DNA from 4 places in the Streptomyces sp. NPDC002490 genome. Region 4 is predicted to be linked to each of the others. Evidence: riboswitches for the same ligand, from Rfam matches in the RefSeq annotation. Region 4 holds a riboswitch; each other region holds the start of a gene.
The links. A riboswitch is a leader RNA that binds a small molecule or an ion and turns the genes downstream of it on or off. The one in region 4 is predicted to bind cobalamin.

Region 1 (7,251 bases), on a different contig from region 4:
GAGAGTCCACCTCGACCGGCGCGAGCCCGGCCGGGTCGAGGGCCTCGGCGTGTCGGGCGTGGACCCGGCTGACGTACCGGTGCCCGGTGTCGGCGCCGACCACCAGGTGGACCCGGTCGGGATGGCGGCGGGCCTCGTGGGTGGCGGTGAGGTAGGCCGCGCCGGTGGACAGCCCGGCGAACACCGCGTGTTCGCGCAGGAGGGCGACCGTGCCGGCCATGGCGTGGGTGAAGTCCATCCAGTGGACGGCGTCGTAGAGGTGGTGGCGAACGTTGTCGAAGGGGATGGAGGAACCGATCCCGGCGATGATGGCCTCGGGGTCGTGGTGGTCCTGACTGCCGAAGGTGACGCTGCCGAAGGGCTGGACGCCCACGAGCCGCACGGACGGGTCGCGCTGCCGCAGCCGCTCCACCAGCCCGCCGGTGGACGCCCCGGAACCCACCCCGCCGACGACGGTCAGTGCCGCCTCGGGCAGCGCTTTGACCAGCTGGTCGGCAACCTCCTGGTAGCCCAGGTAGTGGATGTCGTCGTGGTACTGGCGCATCCAGTGGACGTCCGGTCGTTCGGCGAGGATCTCCCGCACCCGGCGGACCCGTAACTCCTGGTCCAGCTTGAGGCTCGTCGAGGGGGCGACCTGTTCGACGCTCGCCCCGAGGACCTCCAGTTGGGCCCGGGTGGTCTCGTCGACGGTGGTGGAGGCCACGATGTGGCAGCGCAGGCCGTGGCGGTGGCAGGCGAGGGCGAGTGCGTAGGCGTAGATGCCGCTGGAACTGTCGATCAGGGTCTGCCCGGGCCGTACGGCGCCCCGGTCGAGCAGGTGCCGTACGGCGGCCAGCGCCGAGTAGACCTTCATCGACTCGAAGCGGATCAGGACCGTGTCCGGGGACAGCCGGACGAGGTCGGGGGTCTTGAGGGCGTCCGCGATATGGGGGTGGATCACCCGTATCCTCCTTGGGCGAAGGCGCATTGGTGGCCGTGCGAGTGGAAGAAGGCGGAGAGTTCGTCCCGGGCCGAGAAGCCGATCGGGCGGGTGAACAGGAATCCGACCAGGGACCCGGTGTGGGCGACGAAGACTCCGTCGGCCCCGAACTCCTCGCGGTGGGCCAGGGCGGCTTCGAAGGTCCGTTTCGGTAGGACCTCCTGGGAGAGCACGGCGCTGGTGGTCGCGGCGCGGGCCACGGCCGCCGGGTCGCCGGCGGCGAATCCCTTGAGCAGGTCGGTCAGGCAGCGCTCGTACTCCCGTGCCCGCCGCCGGTACTGGTCCAACAGCGCAGGGGTGACGGCCGCGGTGTCCACCCCGCCGGGCTCCACCGCGTAGGCGGTGTGGAAGCCGATGTCGGTGCCGAGTTGTCGGACCACCCGGTGCCGGGCGCTGAGGTACAGCGCGAACTCGTCGAGGAAGACGCTGTCGGCCCGCTCGATCCGGGACAGCACCCGGGTGACGAGGGCGGGGTCGTAGGGCAGGGAGAAGATCCGGAACAGACAGCGCAGGGTGGCGACGACGTCCGCCGTGGAACTCGCCATGCCGACGCCCACGGGCAGTTCGGAGTGCGTGGTCCAGCGACCCGGCGGCAGGGTCAGGCCGTGGTGGTCGAGGAAGAGGTCGACGGCGGCCGTCGCCTTGGCGCCCAGCGGAGACGGCCCCGGGGGCGTGCGCCCCGGGGAGAAGTACACCCAGGAGTGGCGGCCCACCGGGAACGAGACGAGGGCGATGTCCGGCTGGGCGGCCGGACGCAAGGGGCCCTGGTACAACTCGCCGAGTGTGCCGTGGCAGACGCCCGCGAAGGTCCGGGCGGCCCGCTCGTCGCCGGAGGGCATCAGCGGTGTGCCTCCCGGGGCCGGGCCGTCCGGACGGCGTCCCGGGCGGACGGATCGCTCTGACCACTCGTCACGGACCGTTCCTCCTTGGTCATGCAGGGGCCATCGGGTCGTACGGTCGTGCGGACGGGGGTGGGGGAGGGCGCGTGCCGTCGATGAGCGACGGACGCCCGCACCGCGGGCCCAGTCCCCGGAGCCGCCGTGAACAGCGCGCACCGTTCCGCACGCGCGCAGCGGCAGGTCTTCGGACTCGTGGGCACGAGCCCGGGGGCTCACCTACCGGCCGTCGCTTCCCGGCGCTGGTGGCGCCAGTGCCGATGACGGCCTTCGTTCCCACTCACCGCTGCGGGACAGTCCCGGACTCGCACCGGGTTCCCTCTTGCGACGTGACGCCTGAGGCGGCACGAACCGACTGCGGTGGCAGCGTAGGACGCGCACTCCGAACGACGACAGGGGGCGGTGGTGCGGGTTGGCCTGTTGTGATCGTCGAGGAGGGGTTTCGAACGCCGCGCGTCCGCAGGCAGGCCCCCGTGGGCGATCTTCGAACGGGCCCCTCACTGCCGGCGGCGAAGGAAGTTGTCGTGAAACGTTCCCCCGCCACCCACCTGCCGCCGATGCCAAGGGGAAGGCGGGACGGTCCCGGCGCGCGGCGCGCGGAGAACGGCCGTGACGTTCGTGAATGAACCTCAGTCGACGGGGCCTGCGCCCGTGCTGACGTGCGCGCCGGCCCCGTCGACCGGCCGTCTGCCGGGCCCCTCGGGGGCGGCACCACCGCCCCCGGACGCGTAGACTTCCTGGAATGAGTCAGCGCCGATCAGCACCGGGCCGCCCGCGTACCAAACCCGCTGAGGAGCGGCGTGCCGACCTCCTCGACGCCGCCGAGCGGGTCTTCGCCGAACGCGGCATCGACGCCGCGCGGATCGACGAGATCACGGACCGCGCGGGCGTCGCGATCGGCACCTTCTACCTGCACTTCGGCTCGAAGCGCGATCTCATGCTCGCCCTCCAGGCCCGCTTCATCGACCGGCTGGTCGAGCGGCAGGACGCCGTGGTGCGGCAGCTGCCCGCCGACGACTGGGTCGGACGCGTGGACGCCTGGCTCAGCGACGCGGTCCACGCCTATCTGGAGCACGCCGAACTGCACGACGTGCTCTACGGCCACACCCCCATCAACGCCAAGGCGACGGTCCAGGCCAGCCCCGAGAACGCGCACGTCGAAGCCTTCCGGCGGCTCATCACCGAGCGCCCGGACCCGCCCGCGGACGCCCCGGACCCCGCCATGGCCGCGATCCTGATCTACGGCGCCTGGTACGGGGCCACCCACGCACTGCTGCACCACGAGGCCGAGGAGATCGACCGGCTCGCCGCAGAACTCATCGCCGCCATCACCGACCTCACCCATCGCTACCTGCGCATCGAACCCTGACGGGGCGGGCTGCCGGCGGCCCGTGTGACGACCCCCGGCAGCGCTCGGATCAGACCGCGTTGGCGATGCGCCAGTGCCGTGCCCGCTCGTACTGCTGGCTGAGGCGCGCGAACGCCCCGCCGGTACGGAGCAGCTCTTCGGGCGTGCCGGTCTCGGTGACCCGGCCCTCGTCGAGCGAGACCACGTGATCGGCCGCCGCCAGCGTGGCGGGGCGGTGCGCGATCACGATCACCGTGCGACCCGGGTCGTTGCCCAGGTTCGCGATGGCCTGCGTGATCGCCGCCTCGTTCTCCGGGTCGAGCGCCGAGCTGGCCTCGTCGACCAGCACGATCCGCGCCCGCTTGAGCATGGCCCGGGCGATCGCGACACGCTGGCGCTCGCCCCCCGACAGCTGCGCCCCGCCCTCGCCCACCCGGGTGTTCCAGCCGTCGGGCAGCCGGTCGATCACCTCGTCGAGCCGTGCCGCGGTGGCCGCCTGCCGGAGCTCGTCCCAGGTCGCTTCGGGGTGTGCCAGGCGCAGGTTGTCCTCGATGGTGTCGTCGAACAGGTAGACGTCCTGGAAGACGATCGCGATCTCGTCCAGCAGGGTGCTCGGATCGAGTGCGCGCACGTCCACGCCGCCGACGCGCACCTGCCCCTCCTGGACGTCGAAGAAGCGGGCGATGAGCCGGGTGACCGTCGTCTTCCCGGAACCGGACGGCCCCACCAGCGCGGTGGTGGTGCCCGCCGCGCAGCGCAGGGAGACGTCCCGCAACGCGGGGGCGTCACCGCCCGGGTAGGTGAAGTCGACGTGCGAGAACTCGATGTCGGCCTGCTCGATGGTCCGCACCGGCTCGGCCGGCACCGGAAGGGCGGGCGCGGCCAGCAGGTCCTCGATGCGCGCGATCTGGTTCCGCATCGCCCGCAGCGCCCCGATGAGGTCGATGAGGTTGCCGAGCGGCTCCAGGAAGCGGGCGGAGAGCACCAGCAGCGCGATCGCCTCGGCGACCCCGATGCGCTCGCCGAGCATCAGCCCGGCGGCCAGCGCGAGCACCGCGACGAAGCCGCCCATGATCACGGCGGTGTAGACGAAGAACGGGCGGCGCGCACGACGCATGCCGTCCCGGTAGGTCTCGCGGTGGTCCTCCAGGGCGGCACGCATGCGGGGCGTGCCGTCGGCGTGGCCGGCCGCCCGCAGCACCGGCTGGGCCTGGCCCAGCTCGATCGCCCGGCTGGCGACCCCGGTTGCCGCCTGCTCCAACTCGATCTCGGTGATCTCGGCGATCCGGGCGGCGCGCTGGAGCGCCCACCAGGCGACGAGCGCGATCAGGCACAGCAGCAGGGCCATCCGCCAGTCGACGAAGAAGGTGATGGTCACGATCGTGGCGGGCAGCAGGGTGGAGGTGATCGCCGGTCCCGCGACGGTCACGGCCAGGTGCGCGGCGTTGCCCACGTCCGCGGTCACCCCGCGGGCGAGTCGCGCCTTGTGCTCGGCGGTGAACCAGCCCAGCGTCAAGGTGCTCACATGACGCATCAACCGCCGCCGCAGTTGCGCCGCGAGGACCCCCGACGCCTTGAAGCCCACCGGGGTGGCGACGATGCTCAGCACGGCGTACGCGAGCGCGCAGACGCCGCCCAGCACCAACCACGGGGTGGCCGCCCCCAGATCGGGGTCGGGGCGCACCACGGCGTCCAGGATCGGCACGAGCAGGCCGAGCATCAGACCCTGTAGTACCGCCTGTGCCGCGGTCAGCAGCCACAACCGGGCCAGCACCTGTGGCTGCGGCCACAGCCGGTACAACCGACGGATCATGCGAGCACTCCTTCTTGTGCCGCCCACATGCGGGCGTACAGCCCGTCGCGGGCGAGTAGTTCGGCGTGCCGGCCCTGCTCGACCAGTCGTCCGCCGTCGAGGACGAGGATCTGGTCGGCGCCGGCGATGGTGTGCAGCCGGTGGGCGATCACGATCACCGTCTTGCCGACCGCCAGGGTGGCCAACGCCTCCTGGACCGCCGATTCGCTGTCGGCGTCCAGGGCGGCCGTCGCCTCGTCCAGGACCACGATCGGCGCTCCGGACAGGATGGCCCGGGCGATCGTCAGCCGCTGGCGCTCCCCACCGGACAGACCGCCGCCGCCCGCGTCCAACGGGGTGTCGTACCCCTGGGGCAGCCGCTCGATCACCTCGTGGACGTGCGCGGCCTCCGCCGCCCGCCGCACCTCCTCGTCGCCGGCGTCCGGTCGGCCGATGCGGATGTTCTCCGCCACGCTGTCGCGCAACAGCGCCACGTCCTGGAACACCAGCGACATCGACGCCAGCAACTCCGCGGACGGAACGGACCGCACGTCGACGCCGCCGATCCGGACGGCTCCGTCCGACACGTCGTAGAAGCGGGGCAGCAGGCTCGTGAGCGTCGTCTTCCCGGCGCCGGACGGCCCCACCAGGGCGGTCACCTGACCGGGCGGGCAGACGGCGGTGACGTCCTCGATCGCGTTCTTCGTGCCGTCGTAGGAGAACGTGACCCGGTCGAACTCCACGCCGTGCCCCTGCGGCCGCTGCGGGCGCTCGGGCTCGGGCAGCGAGGAACGGGACAGGAGCTCCTCGATGTTGGCGGCACCCATCCTGCCCTTGCGCACCCCTTGGGCGGCGCTCACGGCCGGCAGGATCGAGTTGGGCAGTCCGATCGCGACGACGAGGAAGGCCACGAGGTCGGCGACCCCGAGCGACCCCCGGTCGACGAGCACCAGCCCGGCGGCCGTCACCGCGGTGAGGACGGCCATCTCCGAGCCGAACAGCCGGCAGGCCGCGGAGCTGTAGCGCACCTCGGCGACCCAGGCCCCGAACGCCTTGGTGTGCTCGTCCACGGCGTCGTCGAAGCGCCGCATCACGCGCCCGCCGGTGCCGAAGGTCTTGACGACCTGGATGCCGTCGGCGTACTCGACGCTGGCGGCGCTGATCCGTGCGTCGGCGGCGATCAGTCGGTTCATGTGGGTCGTCATGGACCGCATCGAGATGCGGTAGAAGAGCCCCATGAGGCCCAGGACGCCCAACACGACCAGGGCCATGGTGACGTCCACGGAGAGCAGGTAGCCGGTGGCGAACACCATCACCGTGACGGCTCCGGTCAGTTGGCCCAGGGCGTGCGCGATGACCTCGTGCATCTCCTCCAGGTCACCGGTCATCGCCCGCTTGACCTTGCCCGAGCCCGAGGCCCGGAACCAGCCCAGCGGCAGGGTGCCCAGGTGGCGCACGATCCGCACCCGCACGTCGTGCAGGATCTTCGCGTCCGCGTAGTGGCCCACCCGGGCGGACTGCACGAAGAGGACCAGCCACACGCTCGCTCCCGCCGCACCGATGGCGACCCAGGTCCAGATGGCCGTCCGTGAGCCCCCGGGGTCGTCGAGCATCAGGCGGGCGATCTCGGCGACGGCGATGTAGGGAACGATGCCCGCCGCCGCGCTCAGGGCGGACAGGACCGCACAGACGACGAGGTGGGTGCGGATGGGGGCGAAGAGGCGCATGAGTGCGCCCGGACCTGCCAATCCTGGTGTCTGCGACGACGATGTTGATGGTTTCATTAGGGTAACCTAACATGGCGACTGAGGCTCATTCAATAATGTGCACATCACCCTCAGTGGCTTGTTCGTGCCATTCCGTGAAGGGAAAACCGCTTCATGCTCCAGCCGCACTTCCACCGCACGTCCCGCAGCCGTGCACCGCACTTCGCTCCTCTACGGTTCCGGGCCGTCGCACTCGGCGCCCTCCTCGCGCTCACGGCCGTCGGATGCGGAGGCAGCGACGACACGGGGGGCGGGAAGGGCGAACCAAGCCGGATCGCCTTCGAGTCCTGCGGGGAGAGACTCGAACTCGACCGCGCCCCGCAGCGCGTGGCCATCACCACCGACGCCATCGCCGACACCTTGTTCGACCTCGGGGTCGGCAAGCGGATCGTCGCCAAGACGCGCGGCGAGTCCGCTCCCGCACCGGAGTTGAGGGACCGACTCGCCGACCTGCCCAGCCTCGGGGCCCG
Region 2 (7,251 bases), on a different contig from region 4:
GGCACTCGACGTAGGCGACGGCGGGGCTGTCCGGGCCGCTGGTGGTGGAGTGCTCGCTGTAGCCGAGCACATCGATGTCGATGCCCAGGGTGCGCAGGGCGTCCGCGAGGGCGGCCAGCGGCCCGTTGCCGGTGCCCCGGCAGGTCCGCTCCGCACCGTCGACGTGCAGGACGCCGGTGAGGTGGTGCTCGCCCGGGCGGGGTTCCGTGGCGCTCCAGGAGTCCAGGCGGACCGGCCCGTCGAGGGCCGGGGAGAGGTAGGTCGTGCGGAAGAGCTCGAACAGTTCCTTGGGGGAGAGCTCCTGACCGGTGGTGTCGGTGGTGCGCTGCACGGCGCGGGAGAAGTCGGGGCGCATCGCCTGGGGCAGGTCCAGGCCGTGGTGGGTGCGCAGGAGGTGGGCGATGCCCCCCTTGCCGGACTGGGAGTTGATGCGGATGACGGCCTCGTAGGTGCGGCCGATGTCCGCCGGGTCGATGGGCAGGTAGGGCACCGACCACGGGGCCAGTTCCACGGGCAGGCCCGCCTCGGCGGCCTGCTTGGCGTGGTGGGTCAGGCCCTTGGAGATCGCGTCCTGGTGGGTGCCGGAGAAGGCCGTGTGCACCAGGTCGCCGCCGTACGGGTGGCGGGGGTGCACCGGCAGCCGGTTGCAGTGCTCCACCACCTCGCGCACGGCGTCGATGTCGGAGAGGTCGACCATCGGGTTGACGCCCTGGGCGTGCAGGTTCAGGGCGAGGGTGACCAGGTCGACGTTGCCGGTGCGTTCCCCGTTGCCGAACAGGCAGCCCTCCACGCGCTGGGCGCCCGCCAGGACGGCGAGTTCGGCGCAGGCCACGCCGGTGCCGCGGTCGTTGTGCGGGTGGACGGAGAGGATCACGGACTCGCGGCGCGCCAGGTGGCGGTGCATGTACTCGATCTGGTCCGCGTACACGTTGGGGGTGGCGATCTCCACCGTCGCCGGCAGGTTGTGGACCACCGGCCGGTCGGGGCTGGCCTCCCACAGCTCGGTGAGGCCGTTGCACACCTCCAGGACGAAGTCCGGTTCGGTGAGGTTGAAGACCTCGGGGGAGAACTCGAAGCGGATGTCGGCGCCGGCCTGGGCCTCGGCACCGCGCAGGACGTGGGTGGCGGCGTCCCGGATCAGTCGGTGCACCTCGTCCCGGGAGCGGCCCAGGACCACGTTGCGCCAGGTGGGTGCGGTGGCGGTGTAGAGGTGCACGAGGGTGCGGGGCAGACCGACGACGGAGGCCAGGGTCCGGTCGATCAGATCGGCGCGGGCCGCGGTGAACACGGAGATCGTCACGTCGTCGGGGACCGCACCGCTCTCCGCCAGGTGCCGCACGAAGTCGAAGTCGGTCTGACTGGCGGACGGGTAGCCGACCTCGATCTCCTTGAAGCCCATGGTGACCAGGAGGTCGAAGAACCGGCGCTTGCGCGCGGTGTCCATGGGCTCGGCGAGCGCCTGGTTGCCGTCGCGCAGGTCGACCGGCACCCACAGGGGGGCCCGTTCGAGGTTCCGGGACGGCCAGGTGCGGTCCGTCAGGGGGAGGGCGACCCGTTCCTGCACGGGCAGGTAGCGCTGGTGGGGCATGGCGCTCGGGCGCTGGGGGTTCCAGCGCGGAGCGTCCGCCGGAAGGTCGCCGGAGGGGATGCGCAGGGTGGGGAACGTCGTGCCGGAGAAGGGGGATTCCATGATGCGGGAGCTTCTTTCGGTCGGTCACCACACGACCGGCGCAGCCCGGCACCCGCTGCGGGGTGCCGGTCGCTTCAGACCCCGCAGCGGCAACCGAGGAGGAGCCCGTGCTGCAGCATGCGGGTACAGTAACGACAACTCAGCTCCTCAGACAACTCAAGGGGTGCGGGAAGGTGAATTTCACATGTCACTAGGTGCTTTGCGGCCGTCACCCTTGGTCGAGCAGGCCACGGACCATCTGCGCGAGCAGATCACCGACGGCGAATGGGGCGTGGGGACGAAGCTGCCCGGTGAGAGCACCCTGGCCAAGTCGCTGGGGGTGGGGCGCTCGACGGTCCGGGAGGCGCTGCGGGCCCTGGCCGGCGCCGGGCTGGTGCAGGCGCGTCAAGGGGCGGGCGTCTTCGTGATCGCCACCGAACCCAGGGAGAACTGGTCCGCCCAGCTCCGGCAGGCGGCCATCACCGACGTCTACGAGGTCCGGATGCTCATCGAGGTCGAAGCGGCGCAGTTGGCCGCGCGACGCCGGACCGACCAGGACGTCGTGGCCCTACTCGACGTCCTGGCCAAGCGCCGCGAGGCGGCGCACGCGGGCAACGCCGAGTTCGTCGTGGCGGACATCGCCCTGCACCGGGCAGTGGTCGCCGCGGCGCACAACCCGGTGCTCACCGGCCTGTTCACCGAGTTCATACCCGTACTGCAACAGCGGTTGCTGGACCTGGTGGAACTGTTCAACCTGCGCTTCGACGACCCGAACCACGGCGAGGAGGGGCACGCCGCACTGGTGGAGGCCGTCGTGCAGGGGGACGCCGAGGCGGCCGGGCAGGCACTGCGCGACGAACTCGAACGGACGTTGGAGCTGTTGCGCTCGCTCTGATCCGCCGTGCGCCCCGCTCCCGCGGAGTGTGGTCCGCATCACCTCGCGGGATGCCGGCCGGTCGGTTCGCCCCGTGGTCGCGCCCCGTAGGCTGACCCGCAGCAGTCGGTTCGCCCCGCCCGCCAGGCGGGGTGTCGCAAGAGGGAACCCGGTGGGAATCCGGGACTGCCCCGCAGCGGTGAGTGGGAACGACCGCCGTCATACGCACTGGGTCCGAGGTACCGGACCTGGGAAGCGACGGCCAGTAGGGGTCCGCCGGAAGGTTCCGGCGGGCGCGCCCGCGAGTCCGAAGACCTGCCGACCGCCCGCGCGCGGACCGTTCCGCGCGTGGACATCCCGGTGACCTCGAGGGCGGGTCGGCGCACACACCAGACGGAACGGCCGTGCTCTTGCACACGGGTCGTCGCCGTCCGGTCCGTCGTTCCTTCGCGTTCTCGTCCCGTCCCCGGGACCCCAGGGATCCATCTCGCGAAGGAGATCTCCGTGACAGCGACGTCCGCAGCCGCGGCAGCACGGGCCACCGTGTACGGCTACCCCCGCCAGGGCCGGCACCGGGAACTGAAGAAGGCGATCGAAGGGCACTGGAAGGGTCGGGTCACCGCCGACTCCCTCCGTGCCACCGCCGCCGAACTGCGCGCCGCCCACTGGCGCGCCCTGGCCGCCGCCGGCATCGACGAGGTCCCCACCGGGGACTTCTCGTACTACGACCACGTCCTCGACACCACCGTCATGGTGGGTGCGATCCCCGAGCGGCACCGCGCCGCCGTCGACGCCGATCCGCTCGGCGGCTACTTCGCGATGGCCCGCGGCACCCAGGACGTGGCGCCGCTGGAGATGACCAAGTGGTTCGACACCAACTACCACTACCTGGTCCCCGAACTCGGACCCGACACGGTCTTCACGGCGAACCCGGCCCAGCAGGTCGCCGAGTTGAAGGAGGCCCTCGCCCTGGGCCTGACGGCCCGGCCGGTCCTGGTCGGCCCGATCACCTACCTGCTCCTCGCCAAGCCGGCCCCCGACGTGGCCGGCGACTTCGACCCGTTGACCCTGCTGGACCGTCTCCTGCCGGTGTACGCCGAGGTCCTCGCCGACCTGCGGGCCGCCGGCGCGCAGTGGGTGCAGGTGGACGAGCCCGCCCTGGTCCAGGACCGCACCCCGGCCCAACTCGACGCCGCCGCCCGCGCCTACCGCGCCCTCGGCGCCCTCACCGACCGCCCGAAGCTGCTGGTGGCCTCGTACTTCGACCGGCTCGGCGAAGCGCTGCCCGTGCTGGCCAAGGCGCCCGTGGACGGCCTGGCCCTGGACTTCACCGAGGCCGCGTCCGCCAACCTGGACGCCCTGGCAGCGGTCGGCGGACTCCCCGGCAAGCGCCTGGTGGCCGGAGTCGTCAACGGCCGCAACATCTGGATCAACGACCTGGAGAAGTCCCTCGCCACCCTCGGCACCCTGCTGGGTCTCGCCGACCGGGTCGACGTCGCCGCCTCCTGCTCCCTGCTGCACGTGCCGCTCGACACCTCCGTCGAACGCGACATCGACCCACAGATCCTGCGCTGGCTGGCCTTCGCCCGGCAGAAGACCGCCGAGATCGTCACCCTCGCCCGGGGACTGGGCCGGGGCACCGCCGCCATCGAGGGCGAACTCTCGGCCAACCGGGCCGCCCTCGCCTCCCGCGCCGCCTCGCCCATCACCCGCGACCCCGCGGTGCGCGCCCGCGCCGAGGCCGTCACCGACGCCGACGCCCGCCGCTCCCAGCCGTACGCCGAACGCGCCGCGGCCCAGCGCGCCCGCCTCGGGCTGCCGCTGCTGCCCACCACCACCATCGGCTCCTTCCCCCAGACCACCGAACTGCGCACCGCCCGCGCCGACCTGCGCGCCGGTCGCATCGACACGGCCGGCTACGAGGAGCGGATCAAGGCGGAGATCCAGGAGGTCGTCTCCTTCCAGGAGAAGACCGGGATCGACGTCCTGGTGCACGGCGAGCCCGAGCGCAACGACATGGTGCAGTACTTCGCCGAGCAGCTCACCGGCTACCTCGCCACCCAGCACGGCTGGGTCCAGTCCTACGGCACCCGCTACGTCCGCCCGCCGATCCTCGCCGGGGACATCTCCCGCCCCGAGCCGATGACGGTCCGCTGGACGTCCTACGCCCAGTCGCTCAGCGACCGCCCGGTCAAGGGCATGCTCACCGGGCCCGTCACCATGCTCGCCTGGTCCTTCGTCCGCGACGACCAGCCCCTCGGCGACACCGCCCGCCAGGTCGCCCTCGCCCTGCGCGAGGAGGTGAACGACCTGGAGGCCGCCGGCACCGCCGTCATCCAGGTCGACGAACCCGCGCTGCGCGAGACGCTGCCGCTGCGGGCCGCCGACCACGGGGCGTACCTGGCGTGGGCCACCGAGGCGTTCCGGCTCAGCACCGCCGGCGCGGCCCCCGGCACCCAGATCCACACCCACATGTGTTACGCCGAGTTCGGCGACATCGTCCAGGCCATCGACGACCTCGACGCCGACGTCATCAGCCTCGAAGCCGCCCGCTCCCACATGCAGGTCGCCCGCGAACTCGCGGCCCACGGCTATCCGCGCGAAGCCGGCCCGGGCGTCTACGACATCCACTCCCCCCGGGTGCCGAGCGCGGAGGAGGCCGCCGAGCTGCTGCGCACCGGCCTGGAGGCGATCCCCGCGGAGCGGCTCTGGGTCAACCCCGACTGCGGTCTGAAGACCCGCGGCTGGCCCGAGACCCGTGCCTCGCTGGAGAACCTGGTCACCGCGGCCCGCACCGTCCGGGGCGAACTGCCCTCCGCCTGACCTCCGGTCCTGCGGGGCCGGGACGCTCCGGCGTCCCGGCCCCGCCCGTGCGTCCGCCTCCGGGGACCAGGACGGTCCGGCTCACCAGGGCACCTCCTCGGTGGTGCGGGACCGGTCGGCGAGACCGAGTTCCCGCTCGCCGAGCGGGGCGAAGAAGCCCTCCACATCCGCTTCGGCGACTTCCGCGAGGGTCGCCGGCGACCAGCGGGGCTCGTGGTCCTTGTCCACGATCCGGGCACGGATGCCCTCCACCAGGTCGGGGTGGCGCAGGCAGGCGCAGGAGACGCGGTACTCCTGGTCGAGGACCCGCTCCAGCGGTCCGAGCCGACGGACGCGGCGCAGCGCGGCGAGGGTGACCTTGAGGGCGGTCGGGGACCTGGCGAGCAGGGTCTCGGCGGCTTCCGCGGCGGCGGGGCGGCCCCGGGCGAGGAGGCGTCGGAGGATCTCCTCGACGGTGTCCGCGCGGTAGCAGTCGTCGATCCACTCCCGTTGCTCGGTCAGTTCCCCCGGCAAAGGGGCCTGGACGTGACGCGCGAGGGCCTCGTGCACCGGCAGCCGGGCGAGGTCGTCGACGAGGGGGCGGAGCGAGGCCGAGGGCACGTAGTGGTCGGCGAGACCGCACAGCAGGGCGTCCGCGGCGCCGATCCGCGCGCCGGTCAGGGCGAGGTGGGTGCCGAGTTCTCCGGGGGCGAGGGCGAGCAGATGGGTGCCGCCGACATCGGGGACGAACCCGATGCCGGTCTCGGGCATGGCGATGTCGGAGCGCTCGGTGACGACCCGGACGCTGCCGTGCGCGGAGACGCCCACGCCGCCGCCCATGACGAGGCCGTCCATGAGGGCGACGTACGGCTTCGGGTAGCGGGCGATCCGGGCGTTGAGGCGGTACTCGTCGCGCCAGAAGGCGGCCGAGGCGGTTCCGTCGCCGTCGCCGTCGCGGGCGTCGTCGTGGATGGCGCGGATGTCGCCACCCGCGCAGAGACCGCGCTCCCCGGCGCCGCTGATGACGACCGTCTCCACGGCGGGGTCGCGCTCCCATTCCGTGAGCGCCCCGTCGATGCGGAGCACCATCTGGTGGGTGAGGGAGTTCAACGCCCGGGGGCGGTTGAGGGTGATGTGGGCGGCACGGCCCCGCGTGTGGAACAGGACGTCGCTCATCCGAACGCCTCCGTCATCCCCCGGGCCACGATGACGCGCATGATCTCGTTGGTTCCTTCCAGGATCTGGTGGACCCGCAGGTCGCGGACGATCTTCTCGATGCCGTACTCGTTGAGGTAGCCGTACCCACCGTGGAGCTGGAGTGCACGATCGGCGACCGAGTAGCCCGTGTCGGTGGCGAACCGCTTCGCCATCGCGCACAGGTAGGGCGCCTGCGGATCGCCCCGGTCGAGCGCCTGTGCGGCCTGTTGGACCAGGGCCCAGGCCGCGGTGAGTTCGGTCGCCATGTCGGCGAGCCGGAAGCGCAGGGCCTGGGCGTCGAGGAGGCGCTGGCCGAACGCCTCGCGGTCGGCGAGGTGGGCGAGGCTGCGGTCGAGGGCGCTGCGGGCCCCGCCCAGGGAACAGGCGGCGATGCCGAGACGGCCGCTGTCGAGCCCGTGCATGGCGATCCGGAAGCCCTGTCCCTCACGACCGAGGAGCCGGTCGGCCGGCAGGCGGACCCCGTTCAGGACCACCTGACGGGTCGGCTGGGCGTTCCAGCCCATCTTCCGTTCGGGCCGCCCGAAGGAGAGGTTCGGGTCGTCCCGGTCGACGACGAACGCGGACACCCCCTCGGCGCCCGCGCCGCCGGTGCGGGCCAGCACGACGTACAACCGGGAGGCCCCCGCACCGGAGACGAACTGCTTGACGCCGGTGAGGACCCAGCCGTCACCGTCCCGTACGGCGCGGG
Region 3 (7,251 bases), on a different contig from region 4:
TTCTTGTCCTCGTCCTTGTCGCTGCCGCACGCCGCGACCGAGAACACCATGCCCGCGACACCGATGGCCGCAATGAGCTTGCGCTTCACGTCACCCTCCTCAGGATGCCTACCCCCCACACCCACAGCGAATGACTACGCGAGAAACTGCACGTGGGACTGGGACCTGGCCTTTAATGGTGTAGACCAGTACCCGGAGCTTGGCCTAGACCTTTAGGGGTGTCAAGGGTGTATAAGAAGGGCTGTCACGTCCGTTATCGGACCGACACCTGAGGGGGCTCGGCTCACTCCGGGCACGCCGTGTCACGATGTGAGCCGCTACAGACGGAGGAGCCGGTGGCGGCAGCAGCACGACAGCCGGAAAGGCGGACGATGGCCAGCGAGGTTACCCGGATGGGTACGTCCGCGGCGACGGAAACGGCAACCACGGGCCGCACCGCACGCGTGCCGAAGTACTACCGGCTGAAGAAACACCTGCTCGACATGACCGACACGCTGGCACCGGGTAGCCCGGTCCCACCGGAGCGGACACTCGCCGCAGAGTTCGACACCTCGCGCACCACGGTACGCCAGGCGCTCCAGGAACTGGTGGTCGAGGGTCGACTGGAGCGCATCCAGGGCAAGGGGACCTTCGTCGCCAAGCCCAAGGTGGCGCAGGCGCTCCAGCTCACCTCCTACACCGAGGACATGCGGGCCCAGGGGCTGGAGCCCACCTCCCAGCTGCTCGACGTCGGGTACGTCACCGCCGACGACCGGCTCGCGGAGCTGCTCGACATCACGGCCGGCGGACGGGTGCTGAGGATCGAGCGGCTCCGGCTGGCCAGCGGCGAGCCGATGGCCATCGAGACCACGCACCTGTCCGCCAAGCGCTTCCCCGCGCTGCGCCGGTCCCTGGTCAAGTACACCTCCCTGTACACGGCGTTGGCCGAGGTCTACGGCATCCACCTGGCCGAGGCCGAGGAGACCATCGAGACCTCGCTCGCCACCCCGCGCGAAGCCGGCCTGCTCAGCACGGACGTGGGCCTGCCGATGCTGATGCTCTCCCGCCACTCCGTGGACGGCGAGGGACGCCCCGTGGAGTGGGTGCGCTCGGTCTACCGCGGCGACCGCTACAAGTTCGTGGCCCGCCTCAAGCGCCCCCAGGACTGACCCCGCGCACCCCGGTGCCCCGGCGGGCCGTTTCCGGCCCCGCCGGGGCACCGGCGCGTCCGCTCCGGAGCACCGGAGGAACGGGACGGACGGGCCTCTTCGGGCACCCGACACCCCTCCCCCTCCTGTCCCAGGAACCTCGCACCACAGGCTGGACGACGGCCCGTCGAATGGCGTAGGGCCGACCACGAACCCCGGTTGCGGGGATGTTGTCTGGACCTCTGTCGCCACTTTCAGACCGCCCCCGACCACTCACCCAGCGTGACCACCACGGGAATCCGACCGGCAGACGGGCGGACCCGCGAGGCGGCGCCACGGCGCACCGCGGCGCACCCGCCACCGCCGGACACCGCGCACCCGGCGAGCGCCCCTCCCCGCCCCCGCCACGCCCCGCGAGCGGCCCCGACGGCCGCGCCCCGGGGCCGTGTTCGAGCCGTGCCGCACCGCCCCGAGGGCCCTCGCCACCTACGTGCCGTGCGCCACACAGACACAAGATGTGGGCTCAGCATCGGGACCCGACACAAGATGTATGCTCGTGCTCGCCGCCACCCCAGGGGAATCCGGTGCGAATCCGGAACTGTCCCGCAACGGTGTATTCGGTGTGCTTTCGCACACCCAGCAGTCCGATGACCTGCTGGTGGCGCACCCGTTCCGACCGGTCCGGGTGGAGATGAGACGTCCGGGCCTCGTGGACTGGGCCGGTGGACGCGGCGGACCGCCTTCGGCGGGCACGTCCGCGTGCCCGCGCCCGCTTCCCCGTCAGGCCCGTGCCGAGCGAGGGAGAGCTTCACGTGACGATCGCGCCAGCCGATCCGGCGTCAACCGTCGATCGGGCTCCTGCGAACGAGCGGTCCGCAGACCAAGGCGCCCCGGGGAACCGGGCCGAGCAGACCGACGGCCCCGGGACCGCGCTGCTGCGGACCCTGACCGACCTCACCGCCGACCTCACCGACGCCGACCCCGGCCGGGTCGCCGCCGCCGCGCTGCGCGGCCGGTCCGCCCGCGCCGACGAGGCCGAACTGCGCGAACTCGCCACCGAGGCCGCCGCCGGACTCATCTCCGAGGACCCCGCCTACTCCCGGCTCGCCGCCCGGCTGCTCACCCTCTCCATCGCCGCCGAAGCCGCCTCGCAGGGGGTGCGCACCTTCACCGAGTCGGTCGCCACCGGCCACCGCGAGGGGCTCATCGCCGACCGGACCGCGGACTTCGTCGCCCGGCACGCCGAGCGCCTGGACGCCCTGGTCGACCCGGACGCCGACGACCGCTTCGGCTACTTCGGACTGCGCACCCTGCACAGCCGCTACCTGCTGCGCCACCCGCACACCCGCAAGGTGGTCGAGACCCCCCAGCACTTCCTGCTGCGCGTGGGCTGCGGGCTCGCCGAGGACGACAGCAGCCGCGCGGTGGACGAGGTCGCGGCGCTCTACGGCCTGATGAGCCGCCTCGACTACCTGCCCTCCTCGCCGACGCTGTTCAACTCCGGCACCCGGCACCCGCAGATGTCCTCCTGCTACCTGCTGGACTCCCCCAAGGACGAGCTGGACTCCCTCTACGACCGCTACCACCAGGTGGCCCGGCTGTCGAAGCACGCCGGCGGCATCGGCCTGTCGTACTCCCGCGTCCGTTCGCGCGGTTCGCTGATCCGCGGCACCAACGGCCACTCCAACGGCATCGTGCCCTTCCTCAAGACCCTGGACGCCTCGGTGGCCGCGGTCAACCAGGGCGGACGGCGCAAGGGCGCGGCGGCGGTCTACCTGGAGACCTGGCACTCCGACATCGAGGAGTTCCTGGAGCTGCGGGACAACACCGGCGAGGACGCCCGGCGCACCCACAACCTCAACCTGGCGCACTGGGTGCCCGACGAGTTCATGCGGCGGGTCGCCGAGGACGGCCAGTGGTCGTTGTTCTCCCCCTCCGACGTGCCCGAGCTGGTCGACCTGTGGGGTGACGCGTTCGACACCGCCTACCGCGCGGCGGAGGCCGCGGGGCTGGCCCGCAAGACCATGCCGGCGCGGGACCTGTACGGCCGCATGATGCGCACCCTCGCCCAGACCGGCAACGGCTGGATGACGTTCAAGGACGCCTCCAACCGCACCGCCAACCAGACCGCGGAGCCCGGCCACACCGTCCACTCCTCCAACCTCTGCACGGAGATCCTGGAGGTCACGGACGACGGCGAGACCGCGGTGTGCAACCTCGGCTCGGTCAACCTGGGCGCGTTCGTCGTGGGCGCCCCGGGCACCCCGGCCGACCAGGCCATCGACTGGGAGCGGCTGGACGCCACCGTGCGCACCGCGGTGACCTTCCTCGACCGGGTCGTGGACATCAACTTCTACCCGACCGAGCAGGCCGGCCGCTCCAACTCCCGCTGGCGGCCGGTGGGTCTGGGGGCCATGGGCCTCCAGGACGTGTTCTTCCGGCTGCGGCTGCCCTTCGACTCCGCCGAGGCCCACGCCCTGTCGACCCGGCTCGCCGAGCGGATCATGCTGACCGCCTACGAGGCGTCCGCCGACCTCGCCGAGCGCGCCGGCACCTTCCCCGCCTGGGAGAAGACCCGCACCGCCCGCGGCGTGCTGCACCCCGACCACTACGGGGTCGAACTGCACTGGCCCGAGCGGTGGGCGAAGCTGCGCGAGCGGATCGCCACCACCGGGATGCGCAACTCGCTGCTGCTGGCGATCGCCCCGACCGCCACCATCGCCTCCATCGCCGGCGTCTACGAGTGCATCGAGCCGCAGGTGTCCAACCTGTTCAAGCGCGAGACGCTCAGCGGGGAGTTCCTCCAGGTCAACTCGTACCTGGTGCGCGACCTGAAGGACCTCGGCGTGTGGGACGCCCGGACCCGGGAGGCGCTGCGCGAGGCCAGCGGCTCGGTGCAGGACTTCCCGTGGGTCCCCGAGGAGGTGCGGGCGCTGTACCGCACCGCGTGGGAGATCCCGCAGCGCGGCCTGATCGACATGGCCGCCGCCCGCACCCCGTTCCTGGACCAGTCGCAGTCGCTGAACCTGTTCTTGGAGACGCCGACCATCGGCAAGCTCAGCTCGATGTACGCCTACGCGTGGAAGTCGGGCCTGAAGACCACGTACTACCTGCGGTCCCGTCCGGCCACCCGGATCGCCCGCGCGGCCGGTGCCCCGGTCGCCGAGCCCACCGCGTCCCCCTCCCCCCTCCCCGTGCAGCAGGACGCGCCGGACGCCGACGCGATCGCCTGCTCCCTGGAGAACCCCGAGTCCTGCGAGGCGTGCCAGTAATGACGATCCCCACCCAGTCCGCCGGCGGCGGGCGGGTCCAGAACCTGCTGGACCCCGGCTTCGAGCTGACGCTGCGTCCGATGCGCTACCCGGACTTCTACGAGCGCTACCGCGACGCCATCAAGAACACCTGGACCGTCGAGGAGGTCGACCTCCACTCGGACGTCGCCGACCTGGCCAAGCTGAGCCCGGGCGAGCAGCACATGATCGGGCGCCTGGTGGCGTTCTTCGCGACGGGCGACTCGATCGTCGCGAACAACCTGGTCCTGACGCTGTACAAGCACATCAACTCCCCCGAGGCGCGGCTGTACCTGTCGCGGCAGCTCTTCGAGGAGGCGGTGCACGTCCAGTTCTACCTGACGCTGCTGGACACCTACCTGCCCGATCCGGAGGACCGGGCCGCCGCCTTCGCCGCGGTGGAGAACATCCCCTCCATCCGGGAGAAGGCCGAGTTCTGCTTCCGCTGGATGGACTCGGTGGAGAAGCTGGACCGGCTGGAGACCCAGGCCGACCGCCGCCGGTTCCTGCTCAACCTGATCTGCTTCGCCGCCTGTATCGAGGGCCTCTTCTTCTACGGGGCGTTCGCCTACGTCTACTGGTTCCGCTCCCGCGGTCTGCTGCACGGCCTCGCCACCGGCACCAACTGGGTGTTCCGGGACGAGACGATGCACATGAACTTCGCCTTCGAGGTCGTCGACACGGTCCGCAAGGAGGAGCCGGAGCTGTTCGACGACGCCCTCCAGCAGCAGGTCACCGACATGCTGAAGGAGGCGGTCGAGGCGGAGCTCCAGTTCGGTCGCGACCTGTGCGGGGACGGCCTGCCGGGGATGAACACCGAGTCGATGCGGCAGTACCTGGAGTGCGTGGCCGACCAGCGCCTCCAGCGGCTGGGCTTCGCCCCGATCTACGGCTCGGAGAACCCGTTCGCGTTCATGGAGCTCCAGGGCGTCCAGGAGCTGACGAACTTCTTCGAGCGCCGCCCCTCCGCCTACCAGGTGGCGGTGGAGGGCACCGTCGGCTTCGACGACGACTTCTGACGGCCCTCCCGTCCGGTCCTCGGCCCGGTCGCCCCTCGGGGTGGCCGGGCCGCGGTGCCGCCGGGCGGGGCGTCCCGTCGAACGGGGCGCGGGCCGCGCGGCGTCCGGCCCCGGTGGCCGGCCCGGGACCCGGCCGGCCACCGGCCCACTCACGGCCGGCGGGGCGGGGGTTCAGGACCCGCTCAGCGGAACCGCGCGCACCTTCAGTCGGCGCGGCTGGAGCGTGATGCCGATGCGGGGCTCCGCGTCGGTCTCACGGAGCGCGACGAAACGCCATCGCGGGGCGATGGTGGCCAGGACGATCGCCATCTCGGCCATGCTGAAGTGGTCGCCGGGGCACTTGCGGTTGCCGGTGCCGAACGGCATCATCGCCCGCCGGCCCGCTTCGGGGGTCCGCTCGGGGAGCCAACGGTCCGGGTCGAACTCCAGGTGCCGGACGAAGGCCCGCGGATCGCGTTGCATCGCATACGGGCTGTACACGATGTCCGCACCGGCCGGAATGCGATAGCCACCGAGTGTGGAATCGGCCACCGCGCGCCGGGTCAATATCCACACGGCGGGGCGCACCCGCATCGCCTCGGTGATGACATTCCGGGTGTGCGACAGGCGGGGCAGATCGCCGAAATCGACCGGCCGGCCTTCGGTGACCTCCCGGACCTCGGTGCGGATTCGGCTTTCCTCCGCGGGGTGTTCGGCCAACAGTTGAAAGGTCCACATCAGCGTCGAGGCGACGTTTTCCGCTCCCGCCACGAGGAGCGAAACGGTCTGGTCGTGAACCTCTTGTTCGGTGAGGGCTTCACCGTTCTCGTCCTTTGCCGCCAACAAAGCGGTCAGCAAGTCCTCGCGGTCCATGGCCGATTCGCGCCGCTCCGCGATGATCTCGTCGACCAGTCGGTGGAGATCGGCCAATGCGTCCTCGAACCGACGGTGGGCCGGAAGGGGGATGCGGTAGAACGGCCCGGCCGACAGGACCATCCGGCGGTACAGCCCGCCGAAGACGGTGTGCAGCGATCCGCTGAGCCGCTCCGCCCGTTCGTCGATCGAGTCCACGTGCATCAGCGAGCGGGCCACGATCCGCACCGCGACCCGGAACACCTCCTCCCCGAGGTCGACGGTGGCGCCGGGCCGCCACCGCCCCGCCATCGCCCGGGCCTCCTCCTCCATCACCCGGGCGTGCTCGGCGATCCGGTCGATGCGGAAGGCGGGTTGGATCATCCGTCGCTGCCGTCGATGGACCCGTCCGTTGCTGGTGGCCACGCCCTTGCCGATGAGGAGCTCCATGGTGTCCCACAGCGGACCGCCGACCGCGAAGTCGGGGCTCTTCAGGAGCGTGGCGACGAGCGCCGGGTCGCACACCGCGTACGCCTGGCGCGGACCGAGCCGGATGCGCACCAGGTCCCCGCTGGCGCGCAGTCCGGAGAGGAAGCCCAGCGGGTCGCGCACCAGGTTCCAGGCGTGCCCGAGCAGGGGTGCGCCGCCCTTGGCGAAGGGAGGTGCGGCCGGCACCGTGCGCCGGCGTTCCGCGGTGGCGCGGCGGTCGGTCATCGGGAACCCCCCTTGCGCTTGGCCCGCTTGACCCGCTTCGACCGCTCGGGGCGGGGGGCGCAGGCCGCCGGTTGGTCGTTGACGTAAGGGGGCGTGGAGCGGTCGGCCCAACTGTCGACCTGGTAGCGCCCCGACTCGTGGTGGAACCAGTACACCGAGCTGATCCAGTTCCGCATGTTCGACACACTGAGTTCCACGGCGTCCGCCAGGGGTTCACCGCGCCAGGTGCCGTCCCTCAGTTCCCGCACCAGAACGTTCACCTCCTTTTCG
Region 4 (7,251 bases):
GGTGCGGTGAACGGGTGTTTCCGGTGCGCCGCGCCCCTCCGATAGAATACCCGTAGGGGTATAGAGAACGGAGAGTGCCGTGGAGCTGGCTTTGGCGGCCGAGGAACTGAAGACCGTGGTCAACCGACTGCGCAGGGCGCAGGGTCAGATCACGGGAGTGATCAAGATGATCGAGGAGGGCCGGGACTGCGCCGATGTGGTCACCCAGCTCGCCGCGGCCTCCCGGGCCCTGGACCGGGCCGGTTTCGCGATCATCGCGACGGGCCTGGAGCGCTGTCTGACCGACGAGGACATGTCCGAGCCGGAGGACCGGGACCGGATGCGGGCCCGTCTGGAGAAGCTCTTCCTCTCCCTGGCCTGACCGCCGGACCGCCCGGCCCCGCCGCGGGCCGGGCGCGGTGCTCCGTCCGCGCCCTCATCGGAGTGCGTCCACGAGCATCACCAGGGCCACCGTCAGCAGGACGCCGGCGAACACCCGGCGGACCACCGCGTCCGGGAGCTTCGCCCCCAGGCGCTTGCCGTCCCAGGCACCCAGGATCGCCGCGGCGGCGAAGGGCCCGACCACCGCCCAGTCGACCGCGCCCGCGGCGCCCCCGCGGGCGCTCAGGGCGACCAGCGAGTTCGTCGAGACGACCAACAGGCTGGTGGCCACCGCCGCCCGGAGCTCGAAGGCCAGCACTGCCACCAGCGCCGGTACGGCGAGGAACCCGCCGCCCACACCGAGCAGCCCGGTCAGCGCCCCCAGTCCGGCGCCCGCCGCCGCGGCCCGGCCCGGCCGCACGGCGTCCGTCCCGGTCGGGGTTGCGGGGCGCAGCATCCGTACCGCGGCCACGGCCGCGACCAGCGCGAAGGCAGCGGTCAGCAGGGCCGCGGGCAGCCGCGTCGCCAGGATGCCGGCGACCGCTGCGGGGAGCAGTCCGGCCGCGGCGAAGAGGAGTCCCGCGCGCCAGCGGACGGCTCCGGTCCGGGCGTGGGCGTACAGGGCCGTCAGCGAGGTGAGGGAGACCACCAGCAGGCTCGCGGTGGTCGCCTCGGCGGGGGTGAACCCGAGGAGGTAGATCAGTGCGGGGACGGCGATGATCGCGCCCCCGGCGCCCAGGGCGCCGAGCGTGAGCCCCACGGCGCCGCCGGCGGCCAGGGCGAGGAGCAGTTCGTTCATGACGGCCCGCCCCCGTGGACGGCGGCGGCCGCCGCGGCGCGGGGCCCTTGGGGTCGACAGGGGGGACACATGGTGCGCTCCGGATGGTGCTGGTGGTACGGGCAGTGCGGTGGTGCCGGGTCCGTCAGGTGAGTCCGGCCCGGACCGCGGCGTCGAAGCCGTCGTCGACGGCCACCACGGTGCGGCCGGCCGCGTCCAGCAGCGAGGCCGCGATGGCGGCGCGCATGCCGCCCGCGCAGTGCACCCACACCACGCCCGGAGGTATCTCGGCCAGTCGGCCCCGCAACTGGTGCAGGGGGACGTGGACCGCTCCGGTGACGGCGCCCGCGGCGTGCTCGGAGTCCCGGCGGACGTCCAGGACGACCACCGGTTCCGCCGGCGCGGCGGGGTCGGTGGCGGCGCGCAACGCGGCCAGCTCGGCGAAGGTGGCGCGGGGGAAGGTCGCGAGGTCCTCCCCCTGGCGCACCCAGCTGAGGGGGTCGCCGCTGGCCGCGGCGGCGGGCCGGTCGATGCCCACCCGGGCGAGCTCGCGCTGGGCGGCACCGATCTGTTCGGGCGTCTCGGCGAGCAGGGTGACCGGCTTGCCCCAGGGGATCAGCCAGGCGAGGTAGGTGGCGAGCTTGCCGTCGCCCTCGAAGTTCAGCGCCCCGGTGACGTGCCCGCGGGCGAAGGCGACCCGGCTGCGCAGGTCGACCACCCATTCCCCGGCGGCGAGCCGGGCGGCGATCTCGTCCGCGTCGGCGGTGCGCGGCGGGGTGAGGTCGATCGGTGCGGGCCCCGCGGCGTTGGCGGGTCCCATGTGGGCGTAGTACGCGGGGACGTCCTCCAGGTCGGCCAGCAGGGCGGCGACGAAGGTGGCGGCGTCGTGGGTCAGTGCGGCGTTGCCCCGGCGTTCGGCGCCGATGGTGGAGGCGTTGCCGCCGCCCGCGCCCGAGGAGCAGAAGCTGCCGAACCCGTGGGTGGGCAGGACCGGGACGTCGTCGGCGAGGGCGTCGGCCAGTCGGTGCGCGGAGGCGTGCTGGGCACGGGCCAGTTCCTCGGTGAGCCGGGGCTCGACCAGGTCGGGGCGGCCGACTCCGCCGATGAGCAGGGAGCCGCCGGTGAAGGCGGCGACGTCACGGCCGTCCTCGGTCAGCACGTACGAGGTGTGGTGCGGGGTGTGTCCCGGGGTGGCCAGCGCCCGCAGGGTCAGCCCGGTGTCGATCTGCACCGTGTCGCCGTCGTGGACGGGGGTGCGGGCGAAGGAGACCGAGGCGGCGGCGGGCACCAGGTAGTGGGCGCCGCTGACCCGGGCCAGTTCGAGGCCGCCGGTCACGTAGTCGTTGTGCAGGTGGGTCTCGACGACGTGGGTGATCCGCACGTTGCGGCGGGCCGCCACGGCGAGGAGCCGGTCGATGTCGCGCGGCGGGTCGACGGCCACCGCGGTCCGCGGGCCGCCGGCCAGGTAGCTGCGGTTGCCCAGGCCCTCGAAGTCCAGGGTGTCGACGAAGAACACGACTGCACACTCCTCTGCTGTACCCCCCGGGGTATCCATCCCCCTCACCATAACAAATACCCAGGGGGGTATTGAGAGGGGTGAGCGGGCCCGGCCCCGCACCGCTCGGGAACCTGCCGGACGGCGCCCTCCGGACATGCGAAAACCGCTGGTGAGCGCGGTGGAGGAGAGATCCGCGGCCTCGGCGGGGCCGGGCCCGGCCGAAGGGGATCACCCTCCGTCGTCCGCGTTCACCAGCGGTCGGTCGACCGTCGTGAGGGCGGTTCAGTCGTGGTCGGTGTGGCTGGAGGTGGTGTCGGCGGGCGGCCGGACGCGTCCCCCGTCCCGCCCGGTGGCCAGCACGGCCACCAGGGCGACGAGCACCGCGACGACGGTCAGCCGGCCGGTGAACCGCGCCGCCCAGGCCAGCCGCGTCGGCGCCCCCGCACCGGGCCGGCCGAGTCGCTGGGAGCGACGCGCGGGACGCAGCAGTCGCGCCAGGAACAGTGCGGCGACGGGGAGTTGGAGCAGCCAGACGGCGGTGCGGAACCAGCCGTCGTACCAGACGTTCGTTCCGTAGAGCAGGGTGTGCCAGACGCTGAGGACGTAGACCACGAGGACGAAGCGGTGCAGGACCCGCCAGGTCTTGGGTCCGATGCGGTGGCGGACGTAGAAGAGCAGGCCGAGCGGGATGGCGAGGTAGAGGGCCGCCTGCCCGATGGGGATGGCGATCCGGCCGGTGCCCGAGTCGTAGCCGCCGGGGACGAAGGTCTCGACGAAGGCGGTGGCGGTGGCGGCGTACCAGGCGTCGGAGTCGTACCGGATCAGCTCCGCGGCGAACAGCAGGGCGTGCGCCGCGATCAGGGCGATGGTGTTGAGGCTGGTGGTGCGGTGGAGGCGCTCCAGCCGGGCGACGGACCACGGCAGCCGTGCGGGGCGGGGCCCGGACAGCAGCAGCCCGAGGATCACCGTGCCCCAGGCCCAGAGCAGCGCGGACCAGCCGAACGCCTGGCTGAGGAAGTAGAGCCAGAAGGCTCCGGCGTCGGCCATGAACGGCATCACGGTGAGGGTGGAGGAGGTCCCGGCCTTGATGCGGACGTAGATCAGGACGAACACGGCGGCGGTGACCAGCAGGGCCACCGATCCGTCGAGGAAACCGGCCCGCAGGTCGGAACGGAGCGTGACGCGGGGGGCCGATCGGGGCGATCGGGGCGGGACGACTCCGGGAGGGGGGCCGGGCACGTCGGTCGCGGGCGTGGACTCGGCGCCGGGGGCGGCGCGGTCGTGGGGGAGGTTCACGGCAGGAGCTCCGCATCTGTCACGTGCGAGGGGGGAACGTACGGGCGAGCGCACGGCGGTCGCCCAGTGGTCGGACCTGCGGTACGGAAAGTTCCCCACCCGCTCCGGTGACATGGGTCACAGCGCCCGGGTGTCCGGAAACGGACCCGATCGCGCCAACTGTTCCGTCAACTCCCTTGCCCCGGTAGGGCATCCCACTGGCACCATGACCACCATGGGAGCCGGAACCCCACTCCGCTTCGTCCACACGGCGATCCTCGTCGCCGTGTGCGTCGCGGTGTCCGGATTCGGTCACGACCTCGCGTCGGGGGCCTCGCCCGCCCCGGGCGGGTACCTGCTCGCCGTGCCCCCCGTGGCCCTGGTCGGCTGGTGGTTGAGCCGCCGGCCGCGCTCCGCGGGCACGGTGATCGTGGTGAGCTCGGCCGTCCAGCTCGCCCTGCACGCCCTGTTCGGACTGGCCCACGACCCCCCGGACCCGACGCCCGGGCACGGGCCGCACGCGGGCCACGTCATGCCGCCGGGCACCCACGGGATGCCGGCCGGGGAGGGCGCCGCCGCCCTGCACGCGCTGGGGGGCCTGCTCGACGCCCTCGCACCGACCTCCGCCATGACTGGCGCCCACGCACTGGCGGGCGCGGTGTGCGGCTGGTGGCTGTGGCGCGGCGAGCGCTCCCTCGCCCAACTGGGGCAGGCCCTGGACCTGTTCCTCAGCGGGCTGCTGCGGTTCGCGGTGGCGGTCCTGGGCGGCGCCCGCCCGCTCCCGGCGCCTCCGTCGGGCACCACGGAGCGCGCCACCCGCGACCGGCTCCCGTCCCCGCTGGACCTGCTGCGCGCGGTGCCGCGCCGCGGCCCGCCGTCCTTCGCGCGCTGACGCTTCCGTCAGCTTTTGCCTTTCCGACTTTTCGCTTTTCTCACCTTTGCCGGAAATATTCCGGATGCGAAGGATGATTTGTCATGCCCTATTCACAACAGAACGGCTCGGGGCGCACCGCGCGCCGCGGCACCGCGGCCGACCGCTACGCCCACCGGGACGCGGAGATCACCACCTGGGCCCTGGCCGCCGGGCTCGGCGACCAGCGCGCCGCCGAACTCTTCGTGCACGCCACCTACGACGACGTGCGGCGGTTCGTCGCCCACCTCACCACGGACGTGCCCGGGGCCGAGGACCTGGCACAGGAGACCTTCCTGCGCGCGCTCACCAGCCTCGGCGGCTTCGCCGGCCGGTCCTGCGCCCGCACCTGGCTGCTCTCGATCGCCCGCCGGGTCGTGGTGGACCGGCTGCGCCGGGCCTCCGCCCGACCCCGGATCGCCGACACCGCCGACTGGCTGGCGGCGGCGGAACGCGCCCAACCCCGTCAACTGCCCGGCTTCGAGGAGTCGGTGGCCTTCATGGACGCCCTCGAAGCGCTGGAGCCCGGACGGCGGCAGGCGTTCGTCCTGACCCGGTTGCTGGGCTGGTCGTACGCGGACGCCGCCGAGGCCCTCGGCTGCCCGATCGGAACCATCCGGTCCAGGGTGGCCCGGGCCCGCCGGGACCTCGCCGACAGTTGGTCGGAGCGGCCCGCCGCAGAGGCGGCGCTCGTCGCGGCCTGACCCCCGCTCGTCGGTGCGGACGGTGGCCCCGTCCGCACCGACGGACCCGACTCCCCGTCGGACGCCCGTGTGACCTGCACGGCAACCGCGCCCTGGGCATACGCACCACGGCCCGGGTCTGTCATGATGGCGCGGAAAGGCGACGGCGGAACGAGGAAACCGGTGCGAATCCGGTGCGGTCCCGCCACTGTGATCGGCGAGCGGACCCCGAACGGCCCACTGCCCCTGTGCGGGTGGGAAGGGCGGGGCGAGCGGTGACCCGAGAGCCAGGAGACTCACGCGGTCGCCTCCTCGACAGAACTGGGGCGGATCTCCCCAGAGGGGAGGATGAGTCGGGATGCCCGAAGGGCAACGGTCCGACGATCCGGTGCCGTGCCGGGTCGTGGTGTGCCGGGACTGCTGCTGCGGCAGCGCCAAGGTGCCCGCAGACCACGCCGCGCAACTCGCGCGGTTCCAGGCGCGGACATCGGTGACGGTCTCCGCCTGCCTGGACGTGTGCGACCAGGCCAATGTGGTCGTGGTCCGCCCGTCCGCCGCCGGCCGCGCGGCCGGCGGACGTCCCGTCTGGCTGGGTCTGGTCAACGACCCCGCGGCCACCGAGGACATCGTCTCCTGGGTGCGGGCCGGCGGGCCGGGGATCGTTCCCCTGCCGGAGATCCTCGACCTGTACGTCTTCGCTCCGCCGCGTCGAGTGAGCACCACGCCCTCCGTCGACGTGCGCTGAACCAACGAACCGATCGCGGGCACGGCGCATCCTGCCGTGACGCGGTGAGAGGACCGACTCCACCATGGCCAAACGCTCCCTGTCCCTGCTGGCCGCAGCCGTCTTCCTGATATCCGGCTGCGGCAGCGGCGGCGGTGACGACGGGAAGGACCGCGCGGCGGGCGACGCCCCCGAGGGCTTCCCCGTCACCCTCACCAACTGCGGGGTGAAGACGACCTACGAGCGTCCGCCGAAGCGCGCGGTCACCCTCAACCAGCACGTCACCGAGATCCTGCTGGCGCTCGGGCTGGAGAAGTCCATGGTCGGCACCGCCTACCTGGACGACGAGATCCTGCCCGAGTACGCCGAGGCGTACCGCGGCATCGAGGTCATCTCGGACGAGTACCCCTCCTTCGAGAACATCCTCGCCGCCGAACCCGACTTCGCCTACGCCGGCTTCTCCAGCGCCTTCGACGAGAAGGAGGGGCGCGGGCGCGAGGCGCTGGCCAAGGCCGGCGTCAACTCCTACGTGAACGTGGAGGAGTGTCCGCCCGGGCCGATGAGCATGGAACTGATCGAGACCGAACTGCGCACCCTCGGCAAGGTGTTCGGGGTACCGGACCGTGCCGACCGGGAGATCGAGAAGGTCCGCACGGCCCTCAAGGACGTCGAGGAGAAGCTGGGCGACACCGAGCCGGTCGAGGTCTTCGTCTACGACAGCGGCGACAAGACCGCCTTCACCGCCGGCGGCGCGGGCATCGGCAACGAGATGATCGAACAGGCCGGCGGGCAGAACGTCTTCGCCGACCTGGACAAGCAGTTCGGTGACGTCTCGTTCGAGCAGGTCGCCGAGCGGGCCCCGGAAGCGATCGTCATCTACGACTACGGGGACACGAGCGTCGCCCAGAAGAAGAAGTTCCTGCTGGCCAACCCCGCGCTGAAGGACGTCCCGGCCATCAAGAACGAGCGGTTCGCGGTCCTGCCGCTCTCCTCCACGGTCCTCGGCGTCCGGGTGCCGGCGGG

Region 1: it holds a riboswitch for cobalamin, as region 4 does, so the genes downstream of both, ABT092_RS20325 (GHMP family kinase ATP-binding protein) here and ABT092_RS20705 ((2Fe-2S) ferredoxin domain-containing protein) in region 4, are expected to answer to the same signal.
Region 2: it holds a riboswitch for cobalamin, as region 4 does, so the genes downstream of both, metE (5-methyltetrahydropteroyltriglutamate--homocysteine S-methyltransferase) here and ABT092_RS20705 ((2Fe-2S) ferredoxin domain-containing protein) in region 4, are expected to answer to the same signal.
Region 3: it holds a riboswitch for cobalamin, as region 4 does, so the genes downstream of both, ABT092_RS26300 (ribonucleoside-diphosphate reductase subunit alpha) here and ABT092_RS20705 ((2Fe-2S) ferredoxin domain-containing protein) in region 4, are expected to answer to the same signal.

The regions. Positions count from the first base shown of each region.
Region 1 covers NZ_JBEOWM010000031.1:45,319-52,569, forward strand. The annotation lists gene ABT092_RS20320 (cysteine synthase family protein) at 1-940, opposite strand, end outside; gene ABT092_RS20325 (GHMP family kinase ATP-binding protein) at 937-1,818, opposite strand; cobalamin riboswitch at 2,037-2,246, opposite strand; gene ABT092_RS20330 (TetR/AcrR family transcriptional regulator) at 2,618-3,244, shown strand; gene ABT092_RS20335 (ABC transporter ATP-binding protein) at 3,294-5,036, opposite strand; gene ABT092_RS20340 (ABC transporter ATP-binding protein) at 5,033-6,742, opposite strand; gene ABT092_RS20345 (ABC transporter substrate-binding protein) at 6,896-7,251, shown strand, end outside.
Region 2 covers NZ_JBEOWM010000005.1:146,222-153,472, reverse strand. The annotation lists gene leuA (2-isopropylmalate synthase) at 1-1,690, opposite strand, end outside; gene ABT092_RS05155 (FadR/GntR family transcriptional regulator) at 1,875-2,564, shown strand; cobalamin riboswitch at 2,669-2,866, shown strand; gene metE (5-methyltetrahydropteroyltriglutamate--homocysteine S-methyltransferase) at 3,048-5,366, shown strand; gene ABT092_RS05145 (enoyl-CoA hydratase/isomerase family protein) at 5,448-6,521, opposite strand; gene ABT092_RS05140 (acyl-CoA dehydrogenase family protein) at 6,518-7,251, opposite strand, start outside.
Region 3 covers NZ_JBEOWM010000054.1:15,431-22,681, forward strand. The annotation lists gene ABT092_RS26290 (extracellular solute-binding protein) at 1-89, opposite strand, end outside; gene ABT092_RS26295 (GntR family transcriptional regulator) at 393-1,148, shown strand; cobalamin riboswitch at 1,678-1,801, shown strand; gene ABT092_RS26300 (ribonucleoside-diphosphate reductase subunit alpha) at 1,940-4,399, shown strand; gene ABT092_RS26305 (ribonucleotide-diphosphate reductase subunit beta) at 4,399-5,436, shown strand; gene ABT092_RS26310 (bifunctional albaflavenone monooxygenase/terpene synthase) at 5,608-6,981, opposite strand; gene cyc1 (epi-isozizaene synthase) at 6,978-7,251, opposite strand, start outside.
Region 4 covers NZ_JBEOWM010000032.1:47,369-54,619, reverse strand. The annotation lists gene ABT092_RS20735 (metal-sensitive transcriptional regulator) at 80-361, shown strand; gene ABT092_RS20730 (sulfite exporter TauE/SafE family protein) at 416-1,159, opposite strand; gene ABT092_RS20725 (rhodanese-like domain-containing protein) at 1,284-2,654, opposite strand; gene ABT092_RS20720 (ferric reductase-like transmembrane domain-containing protein) at 2,919-3,932, opposite strand; gene ABT092_RS20715 (hypothetical protein) at 4,138-4,803, shown strand; gene ABT092_RS20710 (sigma-70 family RNA polymerase sigma factor) at 4,887-5,525, shown strand; cobalamin riboswitch at 5,642-5,818, shown strand; gene ABT092_RS20705 ((2Fe-2S) ferredoxin domain-containing protein) at 5,863-6,249, shown strand; gene ABT092_RS20700 (ABC transporter substrate-binding protein) at 6,314-7,251, shown strand, end outside.